One region of the Paenibacillus sp. J22P169 genome, then DNA from elsewhere that is predicted to be linked to it. Evidence: predicted binding sites of a transcription regulator. Region 1 holds the regulator's gene; the other holds the start of a gene.

Evidence for each region. Region 1 encodes NrdR, which represses ribonucleotide reductase genes. Its sites were predicted from a motif close to AACACNATATATNGTGTT; they were not measured.
Region 2: a site for NrdR is predicted at 1,368-1,385, ahead of nrdI (class Ib ribonucleoside-diphosphate reductase assembly flavoprotein NrdI). Genes of this name have one in related genera too.

The regions. Positions count from the first base shown of each region.
Region 1 is NZ_JCAUAO010000001.1:2,891,002-2,895,427, forward strand. It holds gene htpG (molecular chaperone HtpG) at 1-986, shown strand, start outside; gene AC58QG_RS13220 (hypothetical protein) at 1,040-1,213, opposite strand; cyclic di-GMP riboswitch class I at 1,298-1,395, shown strand; gene AC58QG_RS13225 (hypothetical protein) at 1,438-1,626, shown strand; gene AC58QG_RS13230 (DUF4183 domain-containing protein) at 1,909-2,331, shown strand; gene nrdR (transcriptional regulator NrdR) at 2,414-2,893, opposite strand; gene AC58QG_RS13240 (alpha/beta-type small acid-soluble spore protein) at 3,005-3,214, shown strand; gene AC58QG_RS13245 (lytic transglycosylase domain-containing protein) at 3,314-3,898, opposite strand; gene coaE (dephospho-CoA kinase) at 3,895-4,426, opposite strand, start outside.
Region 2 is NZ_JCAUAO010000007.1:134,726-139,151, forward strand. It holds gene serC (3-phosphoserine/phosphohydroxythreonine transaminase) at 1-1,066, shown strand, start outside; gene nrdI (class Ib ribonucleoside-diphosphate reductase assembly flavoprotein NrdI) at 1,659-2,018, shown strand; gene nrdE (class 1b ribonucleoside-diphosphate reductase subunit alpha) at 2,005-4,089, shown strand; gene nrdF (class 1b ribonucleoside-diphosphate reductase subunit beta) at 4,111-4,426, shown strand, end outside.

The sequences.
Region 1 (4,426 bases):
AGAAAGGCTTGGAGCTTTACGCGAACGGCGTTCTCATTATGAATAAATGTGCGGATCTGCTTCCTGACTATTTCAGCTTCGTTAAGGGTATGGTCGATTCCGAAAGCTTATCGCTTAACATCTCCCGCGAGATGCTGCAGCACGATCGTCAACTCAAATTAATTGCGAAGAATATCTCCAGCAAAATCAAAGGACAGCTGCAAAGCCTCCTGAAGGACGAGAGAGAGAAATACGAGCAATTCTACAAGTCCTTCGGCAGACAGCTTAAATTCGGTGTTTACAGCGACTACGGTACGCATAAAGAGCTTCTTCAAGATCTATTGATGTTCTCCTCCTCCAAAGAGAAAAAGCTCGTCACGTTGGACGAGTATGTAGCGAGAATGCCAGAAGATCAGAAGTACATTTACTATGCTTCCGGTGAGTCTATGGAAAGAATTGATAAGCTTCCGCAAACGGAGCTTGTGACCGATAAAGGCTACGAGATTCTATACTTCACAGATGATATTGATGAGTTCGCAATTAAAATGATTATGTCTTATAAAGAGAAAGAATTCAGATCGGTTTCAAGCGGGGATCTCGGTATTGATGTAGAGGATAACCAAAACGATTCTGAGTCTGACAAGAAGGAAAATCAAGATCTTTTCGACTACATGAATGGCTTACTGGCTGGTAAAGTGACAAGCGTTAAGGCTTCCAAGCGCTTGAGAAAGCATCCGGTATGCTTATCCACAGATGGCGATGTCACCATCGAAATGGAAAAAATCTTGAACGCAATGCCGAACAACCCTAATGTTAAGGCTGAGAAAGTATTAGAAATCAACGTCAATCATGACGTGTTCGCTTCCTTGAAGGATGCTTTCGAAAAAGATAAAGAGAAATTGAACCTGTACACGGCGCTCTTGTATAATCAAGCCCTTCTTATCGAAGGTTTGCCTTTGCAGGATCCAGTTGAATTCACGAATGATATTTGCAAAATCATGGTTTAAAGATCCATTCAAGCACAGCAACTTCCTTGTTGCTGTGCTTTTTTTATTTTTAGCTAGGATGGTTCCGAAGGAGAAACAGGCTCTACATGCGCATAGGCGTGAATAGCTTCTGGTCGATTATAGACATAAGCGAGTAAGCGAGCTTGATCAAGGCCAAGCGCCTCCGCTACCTTAACAATATCCAATTCATAAATATTTTTACTGGATTGTGGGCTATTGACGGACATATGCTTCAACCATCCTTCGAATTAATGTATTAATAGCACGATAATCCTAACCTGTGATATAGTTTTCATATAAAGACTCTATCGGTATGACAAAGGCAAAATCACTGAAAAGTGGTGACGCAAAGCTAGAGGGACTAATTTGGCAATTTGTCTATTGTCCAATATGTCAGCCAGCTACCGCCTCCATCCGATGATGAGAGTACGACAAAGGAGGAATCTACATCATGAATAAAACGGTGATTGACGGCAATATGAGTCTAGACGTAATGCAATTGATTGATAACTTGCACCTTCCTGATCATGATATTTTGGACATGTTCTCTTTCTCTTTTGGCAGTGACCTATTGACAGCTGAGGAAGCTATCCGATTTATTCAATTTCTTCGAGAAGAACTGGACAAACGCACTCAATAACCGAATTATGCCTTATCGCTAACAAAAATACAGTCGGTTGATGTCAATAGAATATTTTTTTTTCAAAAGCTCATGAGGGCGCGTCGTTATTGACTTTTCTCTCATAAAACAGCAAAAGACAGCGCACGAGTCGCTGTCTTTTTTTTATTTTTTGTCACATTTCGAAAAAAAACAAATCAATTCGTGTCATCCTCTGAATTTCCCAAACAAACAAGCTGTTTCTAGCATAATATATAGGACTACTAGATTGACAACTAATCACTCCCTGAAAGGAGGACAACCATGAGCTTACACTTGATTACCCTCCATTTAACGGCGACTAGTGTGGTTACTGGAACGATTACAACAACGACGACAACGACCCTTACCCCGCTTGTCAAACGATTCACAGCAAATGTGGTATTAGGAAACATTCTTGCAGGTGTGACAACGATTCCTTCATCTAGTTTCAGAGACGACTCAGGTGCTAACCTTCCTGCCAATAGCCTAACGGTACCTGGAAGTAACGGGTACTACAATGTATTCGTAAATGGTGTTCTTCTATTAGGCTACTTAACAACTTTAACGACCGCTAATTTAGTGATTAATAATGCGCTCACCATTGGGGTTACCGTCAATTTAGAAACGTTATCGTTCACAGCGTCCTCTACCTCCACCTCAACAACGAACAATCTGATTGTCACAACAACTATTCATACAAACTAGCATGGAATATAAACATAGAAAGCCGCGTCACCTCATGATACGTTCACGAGGTGACGCGGCTTTTGTAATTGATCAGTTCTACTTATTTGTCCCTAAGTAGACTGACATCATGCTTTCCCAATATTTGCGTTAACTCCTTCAAGAACATGTTAATGTCCTTGAACTGCCTATAGACAGAGGCGAAGCGAATGTAGGCCACTTCATCGACGGGGTACAATTGTTCCATCACAATTTCACCAATGCCTAGGCTATCGACTTCAGCATGTGCCGTAGTTCGAAGCTGCATTTCAACTTCAGAGACGAGCATCTCTAGCCGCTCCATGGAAACCGGTCTTTTTTCACAAGCGCGAATTAAGCCCCGTAAAATTTTCTCTCGACTAAATTCTTCCCGACTTCCATCTTTTTTAATCACAATTAAAGGTGTTTCTTCTACCATTTCGAAAGTCGTGAATCTTCTCGCGCATTTCTCGCATTCACGGCGCCGACGAATGGATTTATTCTCATTGGCAGACCTGGAATCAAGCACTTTCGTACCAGAATGGTCACAGAACGGGCATTTCATTCGCTTTCCTCTCCTTTCTCTCTTGGAAATATCTTTACCAGATGTTACATGTCTTGAAGTTTGGAGTTCTGCACACAATAGATTTACCAACCGACAAGGAGGTGAACAGACATGAGCTCAAGCAATACTTTAGTCGTTCCACAAGCTAATGCAGCCTTGGATCAGTTGAAGTACGAGGTAGCTCAGGAGCTAGGTATCGCTATCCCACAAGATGGCTACTATGGCAACATGACTTCTCGTGACACTGGCTCTATTGGTGGTAGCATTACTCGTCGCCTGGTGCAAATCGCAGAACAATCTCTAGCAGGTCAATTCAAGTAATCTTGATTAAACCAAGCTTTTGATTCTGCCAACAGGAAGTATTGGACTCTTCGCTCCCCCGGGAGCTAGTCCAATGCTTCTTTGTTTTGCTGAGATCTACTAAGCATCCCCGCTCCCTTGCCATTGCTCCGTGTAAAGCTTCGTATACTTCTCATAGTAATAGAGCACACGTTGCACATAATGTCGTGTTTCTCCAAAGGGAATATCACTGATATTCGACTCTGTTCCGTCCCACACATTATTGTTCTTCCATTTATTCACATTGCCTTGTCCCGCATTATACGCCGCTATCGCGTAGACTAAATTCCCGTTATAATGCTTGATCAACCAATTCAGATACCAAGATCCCAAATAAATATTAATATCTACACGAAGCAAATCTTCTTGCGTATGAGGCCCTAAATTCGACGATTCAACAATCCACTCTGCGGTATCAGGCATAAGCTGCATAAGCCCTAATGCCCCTTTTCTTGACTCTAAATGATATTTATAATTCGTTTCAACGCGAATAATGGCTGCAATTAGAAACGGATCTATATTGTGTTTCGCCGCGCTTTGCCTAATCTCCTGCTGAAAGTAGATCGGGTATAGCTTTCTACCTATAATTGCGCTATTCATGAAGAGGATCATGACAAAAGCAATAAGCAGAACAGCAAACATTCGTTTTTTCCGAAAGAACGTCATGCTAATCCCTTCCCTGCCCAAAACCGCTCCACCCTCATGTTGGTTTCTTCCCAAGTCCCACTATTATCAATTACGATATCCGCGAGTTTTCGTTTCTCTTCAATCGACATCTGTGCATCTAGCCGAAGCTGGGCAGTCTCTGCAGACAAGCCGTCTCGCTGCATCAGTCGTTCCAACTGCAAGTGCCGCGGAATATAAACAACCATGATCTCCTCAAACATGGAAACAAGATTTGATTCTATGAGTAAAGGAACATCGACCACAACCAGCTTTGTGGGAAAGTCCCGTTCATACGATGTCATCTGCTCGCGCATCCTTGCCCGAATAGGGGGATGAAGCAAGCCCTCTAACTGTATTCGTGCTTCAGGGGATCCAAAGATGATTTCACCGAGCTTCTTACGTTGCAGAGATCCATCAGGGCCAATCATAGCTTGTCCAAAAGCAGAAGCAACCTGTTCAAGAACAGGGCTGCCAGGCTCGACAACATCACGAGCGATCTGATCGGCATCGATTAAAAGGGCGCCACGG
Region 2 (4,426 bases), on a different contig from region 1:
TAACGCAGGGCCTGCGGCGTTACCGCTCGAAGTACTTCAGAGAGCGCAAGAGGAGTTTGTTGATTTTAAAGGTATTGGCATGTCCATCATGGAAATTTCTCACCGTAGTGCGGAATATGAGCAAGTACATAATGAAACACAAGCGTTATTGAAGCGTATTTTCGGTATTCCGGATGGGTACCAAATTCTCTTCTTGACAGGTGGAGCGAGCTCTCAGTTCTCCATGATCCCTATGAATTTCTTGAAGTCAGGCAAGGTTGGCAGCTATGTGCTGACAGGCGCTTGGGCCGAGAAGGCTGTGCAAGAAGCGGCACTATTCGGAGAAGTTTCTCTTGCGGCTAGTTCGAAAGAGCAGAAATTTATGAAAATTCCTGCATTGAGTGACATTAACCTAGATCCGAATTCAGCTTATCTGCATATCACGTCCAATGAGACCATTGAAGGTGCTCAATTCCAAAGCTTTCCGGATACAGGCAACATTCCTTTGATCGGTGACATGTCCAGTGATATCTTGAGCCGTCCAGTCGATGTTTCGAAGTTCAGCATGATTTATGCGGGAGCACAGAAGAATCTTGGACCGTCTGGTGTGACAGTTGCTATTATCAAAGACGATTTACTAACTGATTTGCCAAAAACAATCCCAACCATGATGCGTTATGAAACGCATAGCAAAAACAATTCCTTGTACAACACGCCGCCAGCATACTCCATTTATATGGTGAATCTGGTGTTGAAATGGATTGAAGAGCAAGGCGGATTGACGGTTATTGAGAAGAATAATGTAGAAAAATCAGGCCTCATTTATAGCGCTATTGATAGCAGCAATGGCTTCTACCGTGGACCGGTAGATCTAGGAAGCCGTTCTGCGATGAATATTACGTTCCGCTTACAAGATGAAGAGCTTGAGAAGAAATTCATTAAAGAAACCGAACAACAAGGGTTCGTTGGATTGAAAGGTCACCGCAGTGTTGGTGGTTTACGTGCTTCTACGTATAACGCAGTCCCTTACGCATCTTGTAAAGCACTTGCTGATTTCATGACGGATTTCCAACAACGCAACAGTTAAGAAATTGAAATAAGCTATTCATGGCACCCTCGTGTGCGCGTGAATAGCTTTTTTTGTTGGAGGCATGGAGTTATCGATTGTAGGGTTTGGAAGCCTGTAGAGGGTCTCTGAGAAGGTTTAAAGGCGGTAATTGAGCCAGAAGTTGAAACTAGATCTAGTGGGGGATTAACGTCCTAGTCATTTCGACATATCCGAAAAAATCAAGTAAAAAATGAAAATATTTTTTCTAAACCCATCGAGCCACGCCCCGTCTAGGATTAGGTGTTTTGGAAATGTAAATAGGTCGTTTTGCTCGTTGACAAACACAATATATTGATATAAATTTGAATCTATCAACTAGATGTCGTGATAAAAAGCGCATTACGAGATTGCTAGCCGAAGGCTCAAATAGAGCCGGAAATCAAGTGAAATCGCAGGTTTTAAGCTTTTTTGACCGCGTACGGAGTCGTTAGAAAAACGCAGATTCTGTCGATTACAGGGTAGCTTCACCCACGAATGACAGACGATAGAATTGGTATCTTCACTACATATAGGTTACCCGCAAGTGTTAGCACAAGATAGAGAGAATTGAGAATGATAGGAGACGGAAGCTATGTTAATTGCTTACGATTCGAAGACTGGAAATGTTCGCCGTTTTATTGCGAAACTCCAAATGCCCGCGGTTCAAATTGAGGAAGCGATGACAATGGACGAGCCATTCGTTCTCGTGACGTATACAACTGGTTTTGGTCAAATTCCTCCCAAGGTGGCTTCTTTCCTAGAAAGTAATTCCTCTCGTCTTCAAGGCGTTGCAGCTAGCGGTAATCGCAACTGGGGAGACGGCTTCGCCAAAAGCGCAGATACGATCTCAGCACTTTACGATGTTCCTGTATTATCGAAATTCGAATTGTCCGGCACCAAAAATGATGTAGAACGATTTGTTCAGGGGGTACAAGCAATTGCGGCACATTGAACTTAATAATGAATTAATGCAACGAGGTACGGATGGTTTCTTCCAATTAGAGAAGGATAAAGAAGCTGTCGAAGTGTTTATGAAGGAAGTCCACAGCAAAAGCCTCACATTCCCCGATACCTCTTCGAAGGTTCGTTATATGATCGACAATAACTTCTATGAGAACGTTTATGACAAATACACCGAAGCTGAAGTTAATAGCGTGTATCAAGTCGCACATGATAATCAATTCGAGTTCGCTTCGTATATGGCAGCATCGAAATTTTATACAGATTACGCTTTGCGCAGTGATGATAAGACGTTATACCTGGAGCACTTCCCGGATCGCGTAGCAATTGTAGCTCTGTACTTGGGGCGCGGAAACGCAGAAACAGCACGCGTTCTTGCTGTGTCCATGATGGAGCAGCGTTTGCAGCCAGCGACACCTACTTTCCTGAACGCAGGCAAGAGCCGTCGTGGTGAATTAGTATCTTGTTTCTTATTAGAAATGGACGATTCCTTAAATTCGATCAATTATGTATTAGCAACCTGTATGCAGCTTTCCAAAATTGGCGGCGGTGTAGCCGTGAATTTATCGAAGCTTCGTGGGCGCGGTGAAACGATTAAAGGTGTTGAGGGCGCGGCCAAAGGCATTATACCTGTTCTTAAGCTTATGGAGGATGCGTTTTCCTATGCGGATCAAATGGGTCAACGCAAAGGTTCAGGCGCGGCGTATTACAACATTTTTGGCTGGGACGTCATGGAGTTCCTGGATAGTAAGAAAATTAATGCGGATGAGAAATCCCGTTTGAAAACTCTTTCGATCGGACTTATTGTTCCGAATAAGTTTTATAAGCTAGCGGAGGAGAATAAGCCTCTACATATTTTCGCACCTTATACGGTTCTCCAAGCCTATGGCAAGCATATGGATGATCTTGATATGGATGAGATGTACGATGAACTCCTAGCGAACCCGAAGGTAAAAAAGAAAGTCGTCATGCAGGCACGTGATATGCTGACCAAAATTGCGACAACTCAACTGGAATCCGGTTATCCATATATGATGAATCGTACGAATGCGAATAAGGATCATGCCCTGAAGGGGATTGGGACGATCAAGATGTCCAATCTCTGCACGGAGATTTTCCAACTACAAGAAACATCTGAAATCAATGATTATGGTCAAGAGGATGTCATACTTCGCGATATTAGCTGTAACCTAGCTTCCATGAACATTGCGAATGTGATGGATCGTAAAAAGCTGCGCGAAACCGTTCACGAAGGCATGATTGCCTTAACTTCGGTGAGTGATATGACGACGATTAGCAATGCGCCAGGTGTCGCCAAAGCGAACCGTGAGCTGCATTCTGTCGGTCTTGGTGTTATGAATCTGCACGGTTATTTGTCCAAGAACAAAATTGCTTACGAGAGTGCCGAAGCGAAGGATTTCGTTCGTACCTTCTTCGCAGCGATGAATTTCTATTCCATCGAAAAAAGCATGGAGATTGCCAAAGACTCCGGTCAAACCTTTGAAGGCTTTGAGCTTTCCGAATATGCGAATGGGAACTATTTTACACGTTATACAGAAACAGATTACCGCCCGCTGTCGGATAAAGTAAAAGCTTTATTCGAGGGCATGCCGATTCCGTCGCGAAGCGATTGGAGAGCGTTGCAAGCGGACGTTCAGAAGCACGGTCTGTATCATGCTTACCGTTTGGCTGTAGCGCCGACGCAAAGTATTTCGTATATCCAAAATTCAACATCCAGCGTGATGCCAATTGTTGAACCGATTGAGACACGTACGTATGCGAACTCAACAACGTATTATCCGATGCCATTCATGGCACGTGACAATTTCTTTTACTATAAATCCGCTTATCAAATGGATCAATTCAAGATTCTTGACCTCATTTCGGAGATTCAAACACATGTGGATCAAGGGATCTCGACCATTTTACACGTAAACAGTGATGTTTCAACAAGACAACTTGCTAGATTATACCTGTATGCGGCACACAAAGGACTTAAATCGCTCTACTACACACGAACCAATCAGCTATCCGTTGAGGAATGTGTAAGCTGCTCAGTATAATTAGGAAGGGGATTACCATTCATGACAAGTGCACCAACCATTAATAAGCCCATCGTCAAAAAAGCGGTGAATTGGAACCGGCCAGATGATGATTTCACGATTACGTTCTGGAATCAAAATATTATGCAATTTTGGACAGATGAAGAAATTCCATTGTCTGATGATAAAATGTCCTGGATTACACTCAGCAACGTTGAACGTGAGCTATATATGAAGGTGCTTGGCGGCCTGACTTTGCTAGATACGATGCAAGGCGGCGTTGGAATGCCGAAGATTCTCGAGCATGTTGATGGGCTGCAGCGCAAGGCTGTACTCAGCTTCATGGGGATGATGGAGC